One region of the Nocardioides sp. Soil796 genome, then DNA from elsewhere that is predicted to be linked to it. Evidence: riboswitches for the same ligand, from Rfam matches in the RefSeq annotation. Region 1 holds a riboswitch; the other holds the start of a gene.
The links. Region 1 has a riboswitch for cyclic di-AMP ahead of ASH02_RS05730 (C40 family peptidase). Riboswitches for the same ligand answer to the same signal wherever they lie in the genome.
Positions count from the first base shown of each region.

Region 2: linked by a shared signal. The riboswitch ahead of ASH02_RS09030 (C40 family peptidase) and the one ahead of ASH02_RS05730 (C40 family peptidase) in region 1 are both predicted to bind cyclic di-AMP.

Region 1 covers NZ_LMSQ01000015.1:34,761-44,424, forward strand. The annotation lists gene ASH02_RS05700 (DEAD/DEAH box helicase) at 1-174, opposite strand, end outside; gene ASH02_RS05705 (DUF3039 domain-containing protein) at 171-416, opposite strand; gene ASH02_RS05710 (YqgE/AlgH family protein) at 451-1,005, opposite strand; gene ASH02_RS05715 (hypothetical protein) at 1,128-1,658, opposite strand; gene ASH02_RS05720 (TetR/AcrR family transcriptional regulator) at 1,789-2,505, shown strand; gene ASH02_RS05725 (DUF3048 domain-containing protein) at 2,548-3,567, opposite strand; gene ASH02_RS05730 (C40 family peptidase) at 3,671-4,189, opposite strand; cyclic di-AMP (ydaO/yuaA leader) riboswitch at 4,193-4,362, opposite strand; gene ASH02_RS05735 (SDR family NAD(P)-dependent oxidoreductase) at 4,468-5,229, opposite strand; gene ASH02_RS05740 (HIT family protein) at 5,303-5,710, opposite strand; gene ASH02_RS05745 (hypothetical protein) at 5,707-5,958, opposite strand; gene ASH02_RS05750 (M15 family metallopeptidase) at 5,990-7,372, opposite strand; RNA gene ssrA (transfer-messenger RNA) at 7,556-7,926, opposite strand; gene ASH02_RS05755 (amidohydrolase family protein) at 7,967-8,902, opposite strand; gene smpB (SsrA-binding protein SmpB) at 8,899-9,375, opposite strand; gene ASH02_RS05765 (M23 family metallopeptidase) at 9,407-9,664, opposite strand, start outside.
Region 2 covers NZ_LMSQ01000017.1:410,752-420,415, forward strand. The annotation lists gene ASH02_RS09000 (YgjV family protein) at 1-70, opposite strand, end outside; gene ASH02_RS09005 (Lrp/AsnC family transcriptional regulator) at 135-413, opposite strand; gene ASH02_RS09010 (DEDD exonuclease domain-containing protein) at 473-2,254, opposite strand; gene ASH02_RS09015 (hypothetical protein) at 2,346-2,606, shown strand; gene ASH02_RS09020 (NYN domain-containing protein) at 2,610-3,914, shown strand; gene ASH02_RS09025 (hypothetical protein) at 4,060-4,266, shown strand; cyclic di-AMP (ydaO/yuaA leader) riboswitch at 4,473-4,649, shown strand; gene ASH02_RS09030 (C40 family peptidase) at 4,661-5,656, shown strand; gene ASH02_RS09035 (hypothetical protein) at 5,713-6,900, shown strand; gene ASH02_RS09040 (M48 family metallopeptidase) at 6,897-8,159, shown strand; gene ASH02_RS09045 (AMP-dependent synthetase/ligase) at 8,236-9,664, opposite strand, start outside.

The DNA of each region.
Region 1 (9,664 bases):
GCCGGCGCCGGGCGTGGCCACTGCGAGGAAGTCACGTGGAGAGGCCGAGAAGTACTTCTCGAGTGCCGCCGACTGCCAGGCACGCAGCGACTGGGCGGTCCCCCATGCGGCACGCTCCGGCCAGGCCGGAGTCAGTGCTGCGGGTGGGACGGCCTCGGGGGGCCGTCCCGTCACTCGGAATCCCCGCCGTGGGGCAGGCTCTCCCAGATCTCCTTGCACTCGGGGCAGACCGGGAACTTCTCCGGCGACCGGCTGGGCACCCAGGTCTTGCCGCACAGCGCGGTGACCGGCGTGCCCATGACCATGGCCTCCATGACCTTGTCCTTCGGCGCATAGTGCGAGAACCGCTCGTGGTCACCCTCGTCGGTCGGGACCGTGCGACGGTCCTCGAGAACGTCTGTCTGGCTGAATCCGATCGGGTTGCTCACGCCCACCACTGTAGATCAGAACTCAGTTCATCAAGGGGTCGACCGGACGTGTTGAGACCCACGCCATGGCTCCGGGTTGTCGTCGCAGCACGTCGCGGCGCAGGGTCGTGGTGTCCTCCCGGAACAGGTCGGAGGCCAGCGCCGGCACGACGTACCAGCTGCCCTCGGCGATCTCGGCCTCGAGCTGGGAGGCGCCCCAACCGGCGTACCCGGCAAAGACCCTGAGCTCGGCCACGCCGCCCTCGATGAGCTCCACCGGCGAGTCGAGGTCGATCAGGCCGATGTCGGCGAAGGACCCGCGGAACCCGACGGGCTCGTCGTCGGCATCGGCGAGCTGGGCGACGGCAAGTGCGCCGTCGGCACCGACCGGCCCGCCCGAGAAGAGGACGCCGGGATCGCTCGCCACGTCGGCCCAGGGAGAGAGGACGTCGCCGATCATCACCATGGACGGCCGGTTGAGTACGACGCCCAATGCGCCGTCGCCATCGGCGTCGATGAGCAGCACCACGGAGTCGGCGAAGTTCGGGTCGAGCAGCTCGGGGCTGGCCACCAGCAACATTCCGGCTCTCGGGTCCATGCCCCCAATGTAGACAAGCCGAAATGAAGACAGGCCCCGGGCCGACGCGGGGAAGGAGGGAGATGCGGAAGGGAGGTCCGCGGGTGCGTCGACACCGGGGTCTGTCTGTCAGGGGGCGGCCGTCAGGCCGCGAGCGCCGCCCTGATCCGGTCCAGGAAACGGACGTTCCCGGGAGTCGGGTCGGGTTCGGGCAGCTGGTAGCCGTCGCGGGCGGCGGCCTCGATCGCGGCACCCACGCGGGCGCCGTGCTCGTCCACCTCCAGGGCGGAGACGCGTCCGGCCATCACGGCGAGGAGCTGACGCTCCTTGGCGGCGGCCTTGGCCATCGCCTGCGACATCGCCGTGTCGACCGGCTCGGAGCGGTAGTGGTCCTGGATCTCGCGGATCCCGGGCAGTTCGTCGGCCGTGGCACGCCAGGCGGCGATCACGGCTGCCTCGAGGTCCATCGGCTGGTTGGATAGCTCGCGCTCGATCTTGCCGCTCAGGCGGCTCGACCAGCGGAGCTGGAGTGCGCCCAGCAGGTCGAGCTCGTCACGGAAGGTCTCGGCAACGCCCGGCAGGTCCATCGGGAGGACACCGTCGCGGCGCACACGTACTTCGTCGAACACACGGTGGAGGACGTCCCCACGGTGGTGAAAGGCTTCCCAGGTCATGGTCAAGCTCCTTTCGTTTTCACGTACCGGCGGTACGTACCAAGAGTATGTAACCGACCTTCGGCACGCAAACCGACCACGCCGTGACCTCGGCCACAGGGTCCCGGTCGCGCCGCCCTATGCTGAGCAGATGAGCAAGTCCGCAGCGAAGCGTCTGATCCCGAGCCTCCCGACCCTTCCGGACCTGCCCGGCGCCACCCGGCGCCAGCAGTACTCCTCCAGCACCAAGCGGGCCCTGGTCGAGGCGGCCAGCGAGCTGTTCACCGAGCACGGGTACGGCGGCACGTCCCTGGACGCCATCGTGGCCGAGGCCAAGGTCACCAAGGGCGCGCTCTACCACCACTACAGCGGAAAGCAGGCGGTCTTCGAGGCGGTCTTCGAGCGCATCGAGGCGGAGGCCGCGGCCAGCATCTCCAAGGCGGTCAAGGGCGTGAAGGACCCGTGGGAGAAGGCCGCGGAGGGCCTGCGCGCGTTCCTCTCGGTGGTCCAGGACCCGACGTACCGCCGGGTGGTGATCCAGGAGGGACCCGCCATCCTGGGCTACGAGCGCTTCCGCGAGCAGGAGGAGCGCTCGTCGTTCGCGATCGTGCTCGACGTGGTCAACAACGTGCTCTCGGCAGGCCCCTGGGACCTCGAGCAGCCGATGATCGACACCTTCAGCCGCATCTTCTTCGGCGCCCTGAGCAGCGCCGGCGAAGGCGTCGCGGCCGCCGAGGACCCCGAGGAGGCCAGTGCCCGGGTCGAGGCCGCGATCGGGTTCATGCTGATGGGCCTGCGCTCCCTGGTCGACCAGGGCGTCGAGTTCGTCGACCCGGTCACCGGAAGCAGCAGCGCCCTGGCGGAGTGACCCCCGAAGGGGCCGCTCGACCAGGGCGCCGAAAGGCTGTGCCTACTTGAAGGTGACGTTGCCACCATCGGTCGGGACCAGCTCGATCCAGACGTGACCGGCGGGAATCTTCAGGTCGCCCGCCTTCGTCTTCAGGGTCAGCGCGCTCTCGGCCTTGTTCTTGCTCCACGTGCCGCGCACGGCCTTGCCCTTGTGGAACACGACCGCCTCGCCCTTGCCGTGGAACTTGGTCTCGGGCACGAAGTTGCCTGCCGGGTCGGTGTAGCCGGCGTCGCCGACCTGCACCTTGAGCACGAGCACGGTGTCGGCCAGGAACTCGTCACCGTCGGCGGCGTTGGTGTTCTGGTTGTGGTACTTGCCGCCCTCGAACGCCCAGTTCGTGGTGTGGCCGGCGGAGAACGACGCGGCGACCGACGTGGCGGGCTGACCCTTGGGCAGGTCCTTCTCCTCGCCCCACGGCAGGTAGTCGTCGGGCCGCTTCTCCTCGCCCTTCGACCCTTCCTTGGCGAGCTTGGCCAGGTCGACGAACAGGTTGTACGGCGCGGAGCGCCCGGAGTCGCGGTAGAAACCGGTGGCACCCTCCTGGTGGAACTTGATGCCCGCCTGGGTGATCCGGCTGATGGTGACACCGGCCGCACCGCTGGTCACCATCTCGCCGTCGACCGGCGACACGATGCCGATGTCGGAGGCACGCATCGAGCGCACCGGGCCGACGTTGTCGGGGACCTTGGAGTAGAAGAACGACGCCAGGCGCGTGCTGCCGCCCTCGACCAGCTCCTCCACGACCATGTCGGCCGAACCGAGCCCGATCTGGGGCGCACTGCTGCCGGTGTTGTCGATCTTGACGACGTAGACCGGGTGCTTCTTGCTCGAGGACGCGTCACCCGAGACCTTCTCGCCGGTGAGCGGCCAGGTGCTCTCGAGGACCTCGGCATTGGCGGTGCCCTTCGGATCCTTGGCGTCCTTGTCGTCCTTGTCATCTCCTCCGCAGGCGGTGAGCGTGAGGCTCAGCGCCAGGGCGGCAGCAAGGCCGGTAGTCAGGGAGGGGTGGACACGGCGCACGAAATTCTCCGATCGTCTACAACATTGATTCAGTTTCAAAGTGTGAGGGCGCGGCTCCCGGATTCCGGGGAGGCGCGCCCTCGTGGAACTCAGGTGTCCCTGATCACCGGCCACGCAGGGTGCCGGCGTAGAACGAGGTGGTCCACGCGAGCTCGCGACGGACCCGGGTGCCGCTTCGCGGTGCGCTCAGGATGATGACCTTGCCGTCCTTGCGCCCCACGAAGACCGCAGCATGGTAGACCCGGCCACCGTCGTGGAAGAACACGAAGTCGCCGCGGCGCAGGTACCGCTTGGCGATGTGGCGGACGAAGGCGTACTGCGCGCTCGACGTACGCGGCATGCCCGCGAAGCCGGCCTTGCGGTAGCTGTAGTAGAGCAGCCCGGAGCAGTCGAACGCCCCTGGCCCGGCGGCGCCGTAGCGGTAGGGGTCGCCGATCTGGTTGGTGGCGACGTTGTAGCCGATCTGCACGCGCTCGGCGCGGGTCAGTGACGCTGCCTCGGCGCTCGGAGCGTCGGCCATGGTGCCGGCCACCAGCATCGACAGGGTCATCAGCGGCAGCACCAGGAGTGCGCGCAGTCGGGCGGTCGTGCGCGGTCTGCGCACGCTGAAGAGGGCAGGCATGGAGGGTTTCCTTTCCCACGCCTGTGAGGTGAGCTGTCGGGTTGGGACTGGAAAGTGTCCTGCCATCGCATGATGACTTCACCCCGAGCGGGACGGCCTCTCGACCGACCTCGCGTGGAACCTGTGGGTCCCCCACTCCTGCCCCTGTTTCCGGGTCACGGGACGCTCCCTGAACGGGGCAGGACTCGGCGTTGTCCGGGAGCGGTGTGTGAAGTTGTGCGCCTTGAGGGTAAGCGCCACCGCCCCCGGAAGTCCCCGAAATGTGACAAACCCCCAAGTCAGCCCAGTTTGGCGCCGCCGTCGACGTACAGCGTCTGGCCGGTGATGTACGACGCCTCGTCGCTGGCCAGGAACGCGGCCGCGGCGGCGATGTCCTCGGGGAACCCGACCCGGCGCACCGGGTTCTGCTCGGCAGCGGCGGCCCGGAAGTCCTCGACGCTCATCTTGACCCGCGCGGCGGTGGCGTCGGTCATCTCGGTGGCGATGAAGCCGGGGGCGATGGCGTTGGCGTTGATGCCGAACGGGCCGAGCTCGATGCCCAAGGTGCGGGTGAAGCCCTGCACGCCCATCTTGGCCGCCGAGTAGTTCGCCTGGCCCCTGTTGCCGAGCGCGGAGACGCTCGAGAGGTTCACGATCTTGCCGTACTTCTGCTCCACGAAGTGCTTCTGCGCGGCCTTGGTCATCAGGAACGCACCCTTGAGGTGGACGCCCATGACCAGGTCCCAGTCCTGCTCGGTCATCTTGAACAGCAGGTTGTCACGGGTGATGCCGGCATTGTTGACCAGGATGTGGATGCCGCCGAGCTCGGTGACGACCCGCTCGACCGCTGCCTCGACGGACTCGGCGTTGCTGACGTCGGCACCGATGCCGACGGACTTCACGCCCTCGCCGAGCTTGCCGGCCGCCTCGCTCGCGGCGGCCTCGTCGAGGTCGATGATGGCGACCGCGGCGCCCTCTGCGGCGAACCGCTTCGCGGTGGCGAATCCGATGCCGCGTGCGGCCCCGGTGACCACTGCCACCCGTCCGTCAAACCGACCCATGCCCACTCCTGTGACTAGTCAATGCGTGATGCCCGACCGGCCGGAACTGGCGGTCGAGGTTGCCGGGACCACCTTAGGACAGGGCCTCGCGCAGCCTCTCGGCGTACTCCCCCGGCTCGTCGTCGGCGTACTTCGTGCGCGGCCAGAAGAAGCCGCGCAGGCCGTCACCCTTGGTGCGGGGTACGACGTGGAGGTGCAGGTGCGGCACGGACTGCGAGACCACGTTGTTGATCGCGACGAAACTGCCCTGGGCACCGAGTCCTTCGACGACCGCGGTGGCCAGCCGCTGTCCGGCCTCGAGGAACGGGGCGCGCAACCGGGCCGGCAGGTCGGGCAGGGTCACGACGTGCTCCTTCGGCACCAGCAGCATGTGGCCCTTGAACACCGGCCGCTGGTCGAGGAAGGCGAGCAGGTCGCTGGTCTCGAGCACGACCTCGGCAGGGGTCTCCCCCGCCACGATCGCGCAGAAGACGCAGCTCACCGCCTGCGGCCCACGCCGCCCTCGAGCAGGCCGAGGACGATCAGCGCCACCACGCAGGCGGCGACGAAGCCCCACACGTCGAGGTGGTTCCAGTCCTCGCCCCGCAGGACGTTGGCGCCGACTCCGCCGACGACGGCACCCGCGACACCCACCGGAACGGTCAGCATGACCTGGGGGTCACGGATGCCACCGGCCAACGTGCGGGCGAGCACTCCGAGGATGAGCCCAGCAAGCAGGAACGCGATCATGGCAGGAATCTAGTGCCACAAAAGCCTCAAATCAGTGACATTCGCCCACACAACGCGGAGCAATCCGGCCCGACGAGGAGTAGGCGTCGAAGTGCTGGGTGTCGTCATTGCCGTAGGTCCAGCGCAGGTTGTGGCGGCGCATGAGCTGGACGACGGGGTGGGTCGAGCTGCGCCACGAGACCCGCGGGTGCGGGTGGTACTGCCACCACGAGTTCGGCACCAGCCCGGTGCGCGAACGGTAGGGGTTTTCCCAGGTGTTGACGTCGACGGCGGTGCCGTAGGAGTGCGGGGAGCGCACCCCCGGGTTGTTGACCACGCTGCGGCAGTTGAACGCCGAGGTGTTGCCGGCCGCCATGGACTTGTGGTCGTCGCCGCCACGCACGGCGTCACTCCAGCCGAACCGGTCCACGCGGTACATCGCCCGGATCGGGTGCTTTCCGTCGTACATCTCCTTGAACGCCGCCCCGACGTTGCCGGCCACGCGCGCGTTCACGACGATCTCGCCGCGCCGGCGGTAGCCGTCGTACGCCCAGTAGTTGACGCGGATCAGCCGCAGGCTGGACCGCCCGACCGGGCAGCCGGAGTGCCACGTGACGCCGACCATCTGGCGCCACACGGCGTCGGGGATGGTGCTGATCGTGACCGCGGCGCCCGCGCGGGTGGCCCGTGGCTGGGCCGGGAGCTTGATCCGGGGGTACGGCGCGCCGGCGGGCATCGTGAACGGGACGCCGGGCGGCCGGTTGTCGACCTTGCGGGTGCCGCTGATCGCACCCTTCACCCACGAACGGGTGATCCCGACCGCGCGCCAGGCGCTGTCGGTGCGGACCTTGAAGTTCCAGGCGCCCCTGCCTTCGGCGTTGGTGATGACGGTCTTGCGGGCCACCCAGCGGGTGCCGACCTTCTGCTGGATGCGGACCGAACCGCGGATCGGTACGCCGCCGGGCGTGCGCCACAGCACCTTGAAGGCGGCGTACGTCTCGTCCACCACCCGCAACGGAGCGGAGAAGCCCATCCGGCTGTCCCGGCGCAGCAACGTGATGGTGCGGGCAGCCGAGGCGGAGGCGGCGTACGTCGCGTCACCGGCGTAGCGGGCCCGGAAGACGTTGTCGGCGACGGTGCGGCTCATCGTCGCCGGCACGGTGACGTGGCCGTCGGCACCTGTCACGGCGTTCGCGACCGGCTGCCACACCCCGCCGATCCGGCGATCGACGGTGACCGCTCCGGTCTCGACCGGAGCGCCGCCGGTGGCCTTGACCGCCACGTCGAGCGCGACGGTCTGGCCCTCGTAACGGGCCGGCCCGGCGAGGGTGGTCGTGGTGGCGACCAGGGCGGCCTCGTCCGCGGAGGCCATGGCCGGCAGCGAGAACAGTCCGACGACCATCCCGAGCAGGACGACGATTCTGGCGATGCGCATGGATCTCCCCGTGTCAGGCGAAGCCGAGTGTGATGGGCCCGACCATTGTGGACGACCCCTCACTGCTCCAGACGTAACTCGACGGCGATGCGTTGCGTCGATGGGGAAAAGAAATGCACAACGTGGTGGATCACGGGCACTGGGTGCCTGCGATCCACCACGTTGTGGGTGTCAAGAGGTGAACGGTGGAGCTGGCGGGAATCGAACCCGCGTCCTCGAGCGCCGAACCAGGTCTTCTCCGGGTGCAGTCCGTGTTGTCGCTTTTCTCGGCCCCGGCGCTCGCACAGACACGTCGCCGACAGGCCCAGTCACGGAAAAGTCCCGATCAACCGCCATGACACGGATTGATCAGCAAGCCTTCTAGATGAGGTCAGGCTCCGGGACGAAGGCAGATGCCCGGTCTGACCCTTCGATCACTGCTCAGGCAGCGAGAGCGAAGTCGTTGCGGTTTGAGTTGGCAACTATGGTTTTCCAGCGATCGTTTACGAGATGACGCTGGCTTCTCGACCCGCTTCCCCTGGAACTAACGTCCCAAGTCGAAACCGATCAGCCCCTCTTGAGTTGTACTACCCACAACCATATCGACTGTGCGGTTCATTCCCCAATGGGGTTTGCGTCGATCAGCTCCGCGGCGTTGTGCCACAGCACCCGGCGCAGCCACTCGTCCCCCAGCCCGGGGTGTCGCTCACCGAGTCGCTCGAGCGCGTCGACCTGGTGCGCGTAGGGGTAGGGGATGTTGGGGAAGTCAGAGCCGAGCAGCACCTTGTCGGCCAGGTCCGCGAGCCGCGGCAGCAGCCCGGGCGGGTAGGGGCCGCCCATCTCCTCGAAGAACTCGGTGAACGCCATGGTCGTGTCGAGACGCACGTTGTCGTAGCGCTCGGCCATGGAGAGGAACTCGGCGTACTCCGGTGCGCCCATGTGGGCCATCACCAGGGCGAGGTCGGGGTGCCGCCGCAGGAGCTCCTCGACCGGACCGGGGCCGGTGAACTCGGTGGGCACCGGGCCCGAGCCGGCGTGCAGCACGATCGGCGTCCGGGCCTCGGCCAGCACGCCCCACGCCTCGTCGAGGAGTGGATCGGTGACGTGGAAGGCACCCACCTGCACGTGCACCTTGAACAGCTCCACCCCGGCCTCGATCCGCTTGCGCACGTAGGCCGCCGCGCCCGGCTCCGGGTAGAAGGTGCCGCACCGGAGTGCCTCGGGGTGCCGATCGGCGAAGCCGGCGGACCACTCGTTGAGGAACTCGGCCATGTCCGGCTTGTGCGCGTAGGCCAGCGCCGAGAAGCGGCGTACGCCGAACGACCGCAGCGTCTCGACGAGCACGTCGTCGTCGTCGCGGTAGGTCAGCGGCCACGGCCGGCCGATCAACGGGCCGGCGGAGTCGAAGACCGCCCGCACCTTGGCCATCACCTGCGGAGGCAGGAAGTGCGTGTGGATGTCGAAGAAGCCGGGGATGCCCAGACGAGTGCAGGTGGCTTCGAGGCGGATTCGTTCCTCGCCCTGCTCGACCACCGAGGGGTCGCTGCTCATCCCATGCCCTTCAACCGGCGGCCTACCTCGATCTCCTTCTCACGGTTGGCCTGGCGCTCGGCGATGGTGTTGCGCTTGTCCCACGACTTCTTGCCCTTGGCCAGGGCAATCTCGACCTTCGCGCGGCCGTCCTTGAAGTAGAGCGAGAGCGGCACCACCGTGAAGCCCTTCTCGTTGACCCGGCGCTCGATCTTGTCGATCTCGATCCGGTTGAGGAGCAGCTTGCGCTTGCGTCGCGAGGCGTGGTTGGTCCAGTTGCCCTGGGAGTACTCCGGGATGTGCACGTTGTGCAACCACACCTCGCCGTTGTCGACCTCACAGAAGCCGTCGACCAACGAGGCCCGGCCCATGCGCAGGGACTTCACCTCGGTGCCTACCAGCACCATGCCGGCTTCGTACGTCGTGTCGATGTGGTAGTCGTGGCGCGCCTTCTTGTTCTGCGCGACCACCTTCGTGCCCTGCTCCTTGACCATGGGGACAGTCTCTCAGGAGCGGGCAACCGCGTTACATCCAGTTCATCGGATCGGTCGGCGAGCCGTTGACCATCACCGTGAAGTGCAGGTGGCAGCCGGTCGACCAACCGGTGGTGCCGACGTAACCGATCACCTGGCCGCGGGTGACGTGCGAGCCGACGCCCACGGTGTAGGACGTGGCGTGGTTGTAGATCGTGGCCAGACCGACGCCCCGCACGTGACCGTTGTCGATGATCAGTCGGTTGCCCCACGCGGTCTGGTAGTAGCTCTCGATCACGGTGCCGTCCGC
Region 2 (9,664 bases), on a different contig from region 1:
GGGAGAAGACCAGCAGTGTGCTGCCACCCCACCCGAGGATGTCGAGCCAGTGGTCGGAGAGCCAGTCCATGGGCGAAGGCTAGCGGCGTCCTCGGGTCGACGTGGGGAGATGCTGCTGGCCGCAGCCGCTGCGGTCAGTCCAGGCCGAGGGAGAACGCGGACTCGAGGTCGTGCTGGGAGTAGGCACGGAACGCGATGTGCGTCTCGGTGGCGGTGACCCCGTCGACCTTGTTGAGGCGATCGGCGACGACGTCGGCGACGTCGTCGTGGTTCTTCACGCGCACCAGGGCGATCAGGTCGATCTCCCCGGTGACCGAGTAGACCTCGCTGACCCCTTCGAGGGCGGCGATCGACTCGGCGACCTCGGGGATGCGGGAGACGTCGGCGTGGACGAAGACGATGGCGGTGATCACACGGTCAACGGTAGCGGGTGACCCGGACGGGCGTGGACCGACTCAGGGTGGATGCGGGGTCACCGGGCGGGCTGGTGGACGGTCGTGATGTCGCGGCGGTCGTCGAAGGGCACGAGGGACAACCGCGACTGGTTCACCGCGTCGTGCAGGGCGAGGTGGCGGCGCGCACCACGCAGCGGGCAGGTCCATTCGCCGTCGACGTCGACCAGGCGGATGCCGTCGGACTCGAGCCAGGTGAGCACCTTCTCGGACTCCTCGGCCGAGGCGGCGGGCACCGGGCCGGGTGCGTCGGCGACGGCCTCGGCGGAGGCCTTCAGGTCGGCGACGAACTGGTGGGCGTCGGTGCCGGCGGGGATCACGCCGGCGGCCGCCAGGCGCCCGTGGCGCACCACGTGCACCGACCAGCGACCGTTGTCCTCGCGGCGGGCCGCGACCACCTCGGTGCACCGGGACAGGGCGGAGAGCCGCTGGGTGCGGGCCGCGGCGCGGAGGAACGAGGCCAACCGGTCGCGGTGCACCCCGGCCTCCTCGAAGCGCTCGTCGTCGGCGAGCTGGGCCATGCGTTGGTTGATCGTCTCGACGACCTCGTCGGGGTCGTGGAGCAGTGTGTCGCGCAGCCTGCTGACCACGGCGGCGTACGCCGACTCGTCGGTGCTGCCGTCGCAGGGCGCGAGGCAACGGTCCATCTCGGCCAGCACACAGGGGGAGCGGGTGGGGGTGGCGCCGAGCCGGTCGGTGCACTGGCGGATCGGGAACGCCTCGTGCAGGGCGGCCAACGAGCGCTCGGCGGTCTGCCGCGACGAGAAGGGTCCGAGGTAGTCGGCGTCGTCGTCGAGCACCTTGCGGACCAGGGACAGCCTCGGCCACGTTTCGCGGGTGAGCTTGAGGAAGTGCACCTTCTCGGGAAAGCGCGAGCGGCGGTTGTAGGTCGGCTTGTGCTCGGCGATCAGGCGCAGCTCGCGGACCTGGGCCTCGAGCACGGTGGCGCACTCGATGCCGGTGACCTTGGTGGCGAGCCGCACCATCTCACCCATGCGCGAGCGGGTCTCGGAGGCCGTGAAGTAGGAACGCACACGGGTGCGCAGGTCGCGGGACGTGCCGATGTAGAGGACCCGGTCGCTGGCGTCGCGGAAGAGGTAGACGCCCGGTGCATGGGGGAGCCGCTCGGCGAGGTGGCGCTTCTTGCGCTGCGCCGAGCTGACCCGGGAGGAGAAGGTCTGGAGCTCTTCGAGGGTGTGCACGCCGAGGGCGCCCAGGCGCTCCATCAGCCCGTGGAGCACGTCGACGGTCGCGCGGGCGTCGGAGAGTGCCCGGTGGTTGGGCGTGGTGTCGGCGTTGAACAGCACCGCCAGGGAGGAGAGCTTGCAGTTGGGGGCGTCGTCCCGGGTGATCACCCGGCGGGCCAGCTTGGCGGTGTCGAGCACCTCGAAGCGCGGCCACGGGCGTTGTTGCTGCTCGGCGAAGTGCTTGAGGAACCCGACGTCGAAGGGTGCGTTGTGGGCCACCAGCACGCAGCCGGCGGCGAACTCGAGGAACGCAGGCAGCGCGGACTCGATCGGGGGAGCGTCGGCGACCATCGAGTTGGTGATGCCGGTCAGCACGGCGATGAAGGGCGGGATGGTGTCGTGGGGGTTCACCAGGGTCTGGAACTCGCCGAGGATCTCGCCGCCGCGCACCTTGACCGCGCCGATCTCGGTGATCATCGAACCCGCCGCCGCCGAACCCCCGGTGGTCTCGAGGTCGACCACGCAGAACGTGATGTCGCGGAGGGGTCGGCCGAGCTCGTCGAAACTGCGTTGCACCTCCCATCGGGAAGGCGCACCCTGAACCGCATTGCTCATGTCCCCGACGCTAGATGTGGGCACCGACAATCCCGGCAGGGCGCGCCCCATAGGCTGGGGATGTTCGTCAAGCAACCCTGAAGGAGCCCCCGTGACCGCACAGATTCCCGACACGACCAACCGTTGGCGGTGTGGTGGGTGCGGCAACCTGACGCGCTTCGACGTGACCCGCACCCGCCGTACGGCGGAGTACTGGCACTTCGACCTGTCCGGGGAGCCGGTCGTCGAGAGCACCGAGGTGAAGGCCGAGACCGTCGAGTCGGTGTCCTGCCGCTGGTGCGGTCGCGACGACGCGATCGAGCTGATCGACCGCAACGAGGCGGCCGTGTCCGAGGACCCGGCCAAGGACTGACCCATGGCGACGGACGCAGCGGAGCGGACCGGCGGGCAGATGCCCGAGCCGGTGCGCGCCCGCGTGCTCTCCCTCGCCGCCGACGCCCTGCCGAAGGTGAGCGAGCTGCCGGCCTCCCTGCGCAAGGTCGCGTCCTTCGCCCCCAACCGCCGGGCCCGGCTCGGCGGCACCCAGATCGCGGCGGCCCTCGAGACCGACGACGACTTCCGCGGCCACCTCTCCACCCAGGTCGCGGCCACCCAGCCCGACCTCGCGGAGGCGATCGGCGACGGTGTCGCCCCCGAGGCGGCTGACCCGGTGGAGCTGGCGGCGTTCCTGTGGCTCCTGCGTCCGGAGGGGTGGGAGGCTTCGTACGCCGACGCGTGTGCGCGCACCGTCACCGGTGAGGCCACCGTCGACACTGCCCAGCTCGAGCGGCTCCAGACGAAGGTCGACCAGGCCGAGGGGCGCATCAAGCAGCTCAAGGCCGAGCACAAGGACCAGGTCGCCGAGCTCAAGACCGAGAACGCGTCCCTGCGTCGCAAGCTGGGGGAGGCCCGGGCCTCCGGACGCTCGACCAGCGCCGATGCCGAGAAGGCGATCGTGCTGGCCGAGGAGGTGCGACTCAAGGCGGAGGCCGGCCTGGCCAGTGCCGAGTCCGAGTCCCGACGCCTGCGCGCCCAGGTCGAAGAGCTCCAGGCCACGTTGTCGGCCGCCCGCCGCGAGGTGCGCACCGACAAGGACGCCGCCACCCTCCGTGCCCGGGTCCTGCTCGACACCTTGCTCGATGCCGGCCAGGGACTGCGCCGCGAGCTGGCCCTGCCGACCGTCACCGGCTCTCCGGCGGACGCCGTCGAGGCCGACCTCGCGCTCGCCGGCACGCGTACGCCGAGCGCGGCCGGCTCGCTGGGCCCGTCCAGCCCGGCGCTTCTCGAACAGTTCCTCGCCATGCCCCGGGCGCGGCTGATCATCGACGGCTACAACGTCAGCAAGACGGCCTGGCCCGACTCGACGCTCGAGGCCCAGCGGATCCGCCTCCTCAACGGGCTCGCGCCGTTGATCGCGCGCACCGGGGTCGACACCACCGTCGTGTTCGACGCGGCAGCGCAGTCCTCGCGCGGCCCGGTCAACGCGCCCCGCGGCGTCAAGGTGCTCTTCAGTCCCGAGGGCGTCATCGCCGACGACGTCATCCGCGACCTCGTCGCGGCCGAGCCCCAGGGACGGGTCGTGGTGGTCGTCTCCTCCGACCGGGAGATCGCCGGCGACGTACGCCGGTCCGGTGCCAAGCCGATGGCCTCGTCGGCGCTCGTGGCCCTCCTCGCCCGCTGAGCCCCGAGACCGCCCCGCGGTCGGGCCGACCGGCCCGCTGCCCGGTGTGTGGTCCGGCGGTCCCGGACCGTTGTCGGTGGTCCCTGCCAGAGTGCGTCACAGCCGGGAACTTCCCCTCCCGGACCGATGAGAGACGAGGACACCCATGACCTTGCGAATCGACTGTGACAGCTGCGAAGTCCGCGGCCTGGCCTGCCACGACTGTGTGGTGACCGTGCTGCTCGGGCCGCCGCCCGAGCTGGCGTTCGACGACGACGAGCAGCGGGCCCTCGACGTACTCGCCGACTCGGGCCTGGTGCCGCCGCTGCGCATGGTGACGCCGCTGGCCGGTCCTGAGGTCGAGTCCGCCTGAGCCCGCCTCCCGCCCGGCCTGCCCCGGCCGAGCCGACAGCTCCCACGCTGCCTCGCGTGGGGCTGGTGTGACGCATGACACGTCACGGCGCGCCGCCGTGGCATGAAACACCCCGCGACATCCGCTCCGAGGGTTTGCCGCGGAGTGCAACCACGTCTAATCTTGCTGCTTCAGGTGCCCGTACCAGTTGGTCAAACAGGACCGGCTCGGGTGCCACGCCGAATTCGATGCCGAGGACGGGGAAGTCCGAGGCGGAGAAACCGGGGACCCACGTATCCCTGGGGTGAATCACACGCAAGGCGGAGCGATCCGTGGAGCGTGTGTAGGGCTTCTTTGTGCCCGAACCCGTCAGCTCACCCGGTAGGCGTCGACAAAGAGGGAGTACGTCCGCTACATGCACCACGGACGGAAGCGCATTCTTGCTGGCCTGGCCAGCAGCGCCATTGCAGTCATCGGCATCACCGCCATCCCCGCAGCGCCGGGCAACGCCGAGCCTGACATCGACGATGTCAAGGCCCGCGTCGACAAGCTCTACCACCAGGCAGAGCAGGCCTCCGAGCGCTCCAACGACGCAAAGCTCAAGCTCGACGACCTCGAGGCCGACCTCGCCGCCCTGAAGGCCGACGAGAAGAAGCAGCAGGCCAAGGTCGACTCGATGACCAGCACGGTCAGCGACGCCGTGGCCGCGCAGTACGAAGGCCAGGACATCTCGACGACCGGCCAGTTGGTGCTCTCCAACAGCCCCGACGCGTTCCTCTCCGACCTCAACACGGTCTCGAGCTACAACGACGTGCAGGCCGACACGGTCGCGGACTACACCCGTGAGACCGACTCCCTGGAGATCCGCCGCGAGGCGACCCAGGAGCGCGCCGACGAGCTCGCCGACGCCCAGGCCGACCTCGAGGAGAACAAGGACGAGGCCGACGCCAAGCTCGCCGAGGCCAAGGAGCTGCTCGGCAAGCTCGAGGAGGAGGAGCGGGCCCGGCTCGACACCGAGGCCAGCCGCGGCACCACGCGTCTGCCCGCCAACGTGCCGGCCTCCGGCCGTGCCGCCGCTGCCGTGAACTACGCGATGGCCCAGGTCGGCGACGCCTACGTCTACGGCGCAGCCGGCCCGAGCGCGTTCGACTGCTCCGGCCTGACCATGATGGCGTGGGCGCAGGCCGGCGTCGGCCTGCCGCACTCCTCGAGCGCCCAGATGGGCTCCGGCACCAGCGTCTCCTCGGGCGACCTGCAGCCCGGCGACCTGGTGTTCTACTACAGCCCGGTCAGCCACGTCGGCATGTACATCGGCAACGGCATGATCGTGCACGCGGCCAACCCGGGCAGCGGCGTCACCACCGCCGGCGTCTTCTCCATGCCGTACTCCGGCGCAGTCCGCCCGGGCTGATCGGCACCACCCTGAACGACAGCTCAGCATCGAAGGCCGGTCGCCCACTCTGGTGGGTGGCCGGCCTTTCGCTTGCCCTCGTGGTGGGCGTGCTCGTCTTCTGGCTCCGCCAGGACGACGACGCCGAGACGCCGCGGGTCCTGGACTCACCGTCGGCCCGCCAGGACCTCGCCGCCGCGGCGCTGGCGGACCTGCAGACGGCGGTCGGCGCGCGTGACAGGGCGCGACTCCACCCTGACGCCGGCGAGCTGGCCGAGACCGCGGTCGACAACGCCGAGGAGCTCCGGGTCGCCGGCTTCACCGCCCGCTACGTCGACGAGGATGCCGCTCTCACCGCCACACTCCCGGACGGACAGTGGGCCGCCGCGGTGGACACCACCTGGCGGTTCGCCGGCTACGACCCGCGTGAGGCCCACGCCGAGGTCACGTTCGTCTTCGCGCGCGAGGGCGATCACGCGGTGCTTGTCGACGTCGGTGGCGGCGGTCGCCGTACGCCCCTGTGGCTTGCCACCGCGCTCAACGTCAGCCGCACTCCGCAGGCGCTCGTGATGGCAGCGGGGGACCAGCCCGTCAACCGGTTCGCGCGGCAGGCCCGGGTGGCGGTGCGGGCGGTCGGGAAGGTCCTCCCGCCGTGGCGACAGAAGCTCGTGATGGTGGTGCCGGAGTCCGACGAGCAACTCGACGAGGTGCTGGCCGCCGACCCGGGGGAGTACGCCGAGATCGCCGCGGTGACCACCACGGTGGACGGGTCGCTCTCTCCGTCGGCGCCGGTGCACGTCTTCGTGAACCCGGAGGTCTTCTCGGGGCTACGACGCAACGGCGCCCAGGTGGTCACCACCCACGAGCTCGTGCACGTGGCCACGGGCGCCGCGACCGCGTCGAACACGCCGCTGTGGCTGCTCGAGGGCTTCGCCGACTACGTGGCGCTGCGCGACGTCACCCTGCCCCTGTCAGTCACCGCGGGCCAGGTCCTGGCGCAGGTACGCCGGGACGGGGCACCCCGGCACCTGCCGGCGGGCAACGAGTTCGACACGCACACCACCCACCTCGGAGCGTCGTACGAGGCCGCGTGGCTGGCCTGTCGGCTGCTGGCGCAGACTGGTTCCGAGCAGGACCTGCTGAGGCTGTACGACGAGGTGTCGGACGGCGCACCGGTGGGTGCTGCACTCCAGCAGGTCTACGGATTCGGCGAGAAGGAACTGGTGCAACGGTGGCGCAGGGAGCTCGAGAGACTGGCACGGTGATCGCGGGGGAGCAGCGGACCAGCCTCGTGACCCGTCGGCAACTGTGGGTGCTGACCGTGGGCGGAGCGTTGCTCTTCGTGCTGGTCGCGGCCGTGCTCGTGCCGTGGCAGCCGGTCCCGGGAGGCGCTCCCGATCCCGTTCCGGCCACCGACGTGCTCACGAGGGCACAGCTGGAGCGCGGTGAGGAGTTCGCGCGCCTGTCGCGCATCCTGAGCTGGTCGTCGCTCGCCGTCTCGCTCGTGGTCTCGTGCGTGCTCGGCTTCACCCGGCTCGGCACCCGGCTCCTGGGCCGTCGGTCCTGGCCGTGGCCGGTCACGGTCGTCGGGCTCACCGCTGCCGTGCTCGTCATCGGACGGCTGGCGACGCTGCCCTTCGCGGTGGCCCTGCGCGACCACCGTGTGGACTACGGGCTCACCACGCAGGGGCTGGGCGGCTGGGCGCTCGACCAGGTCAAGGGGCTCGGCCTCGCGATCGTGTTCACCTCGATCGCCCTGCTCGTGCTCTTCGGCTGCGTCCGGCGCTGGCGCACCTGGTGGCCCGCCGTCGTGGCCGGCATCTACGTCGTCCTCCTCCTGGGCGGTTCGTTCCTCTACCCCGTGGTGGTCGAGCCTGTGTTCAACGACTTCTCGTCGATGCCCGACGGGCCCATGCGCCAGGAGATCCTGGCCCTGGCCGACCAGGAGGGTGTCGCGGTCGACGACGTGCTGGTCGCCGACGCCTCGCGTCGTACGACGACCCTGAACGCCTATGTCTCCGGCTTCGGCGGCACCCGGCGCGTGGTGGTCTACGACAACCTGGTCGACCACCAGCCCGACGAGCAGGTGCTCTCGGTGGTGGCCCACGAGCTCGCCCACGCCAAGCACGACGACGTGCTGGTCGGCACCGCGCTCGGTGCCTTCGGCGCACTGGTCGGGGTGGGCCTGCTCGGACTGATCATGGGCCGACCGGGCCTTCGCCGACGGGCCGGCATCGAGGGACTGGCCGACCCCCGCGCCGTGGCGACCGTGCTGGCGCTGCTGGCGTTGGCGACCTTCTTCGTCAGCCCGGTCGAGAACACGATCAGTCGCAGGATCGAGATGCGCGCCGACGTGGACGCACTCGCGGTCACCCCGGCCTCGGCCATGGTGGACCTGCAACGCGAGCTGTGCCTGGGCGCGGTGTGCGACCCGACGCCACCGGCGTGGTCGCAGTTCTGGTTCGGCAGCCACCCCACGGCCCTGGAGCGCGTCGCGGTGGCCCGCAAGATCGGCAAGAAGTGACCCGCCTGAAATGACCCGCCTGAAATGAACGCGGTGCCCCCGACCTGTCGGCCGGAGGCACCGCGAAGGGTGTGGATCAGTGGCCGTAGAGCGCGGCCACGTCGGCGCGGTGCTCGCGCATGACGACGTTGCGCTTCAGCTTGAGCGACGGCGTGAGCTGGCCGTCCTCCTCGGTCCAGTCCATCGGCAGGATGGTGAACTTGCGGATCGACTCGGCCTTGGAGACGGCGTTGTTGGCGTCGTCGACCGCTGACTGAACTGCGGCGCGGAGGTCCTCGTCGTCGACCAGGTCGGCGATCGACCCGCTCTTGCCGTTCTCGAGCGCCCAGTGCGGGAAGGACTCCGGGTCGATGGTGACCAGCGCGCCGATGAAGGGCTCCCCGTCGCCGACCACGATGCACTGGCTGATCAGGGCGTGGGCGCGCAGGCGGTCCTCGAGCACGGCCGGGGCGACGTTCTTGCCGCCGGCGGTCACCAGGATCTCCTTCTTGCGGCCGGTGATGCGGACGAAGCCCTCGTCGTCGAGCTCTCCCACGTCACCGGTGTGGAACCAGCCGTCGGTCAGCGCCTCGGAGGTGGCCTGCTCGTTGTCCCAGTAACCGGCGAAGACCTGGCCGCCCTTGAAGAGCAGCTCGCCGTCGTCGGCGATGCGGGCGGACGTGCCACCGAGCGGGCGTCCCACGGTGCCGACCTTCTGGGCGTCGGGCAGGTTCACGGTCAGCGCCGCCGTGGTCTCGGTCAGGCCGTAGCCCTCGAGGATCACCAGGCCGATGCCGCGGTAGAAGTGGCCCAGGCGCTCACCGAGTGGTGCGCCACCGGAGACGGCGTACAGGCATTCGCCGCCGAGGGCGTTGCGGAGCTTGCCGTAGACGAGCCGGTCGAAGAGTGCGTGCTGGGCGCGGATCCGGAGGGGCACCCGACCGCCGTCCTGCGCGCGGGACCAGGCGATCGCCGTGTCGGCGGCACGCTGGAAGATCTTGCCCTTGCCGTCGGCCGACGCCTTCTGCGACGCGGTGTTGAAGACCTTCTCGAACACGCGGGGCACGGCGAGGATGAACGTCGGCTTGAACACGCCGAGGTCGTCCACGAGGTTCTTGATGTCGGCCGAGTGGCCCATGCGGACCCGTGCCTTGACGCAACCGACCTGGATGATCCGGGCGAACACGTGGGCCAGCGGCAGGAACAGCAGCGTCGAGCCGTTCTCGTCCTTGAAGAGCCGGTCGAGCTCGTGCACCGCGGAACCCAGCTCGAACATGAAGTTGCCGTGGGTGAGCATGCAGCCCTTGGGGCGGCCGGTCGTCCCGGACGTGTAGATCAGGGTGGCCAGGTCGAGGGGCGTGGTCGCGCTCCGGCGCTTTTCCAGGGTCTCGTCGTCGATGTCGGCGCCCAGGCTGGTGAGTACGTCGACGGCGTTGTCGTCGATCGTCCACACGTGGTTGAGCTCGGGCAGGTTGCCGCGCAGGGCGGAGACCTTGGCCAGGTGGTCGGCGCCCTCGGCGATGACG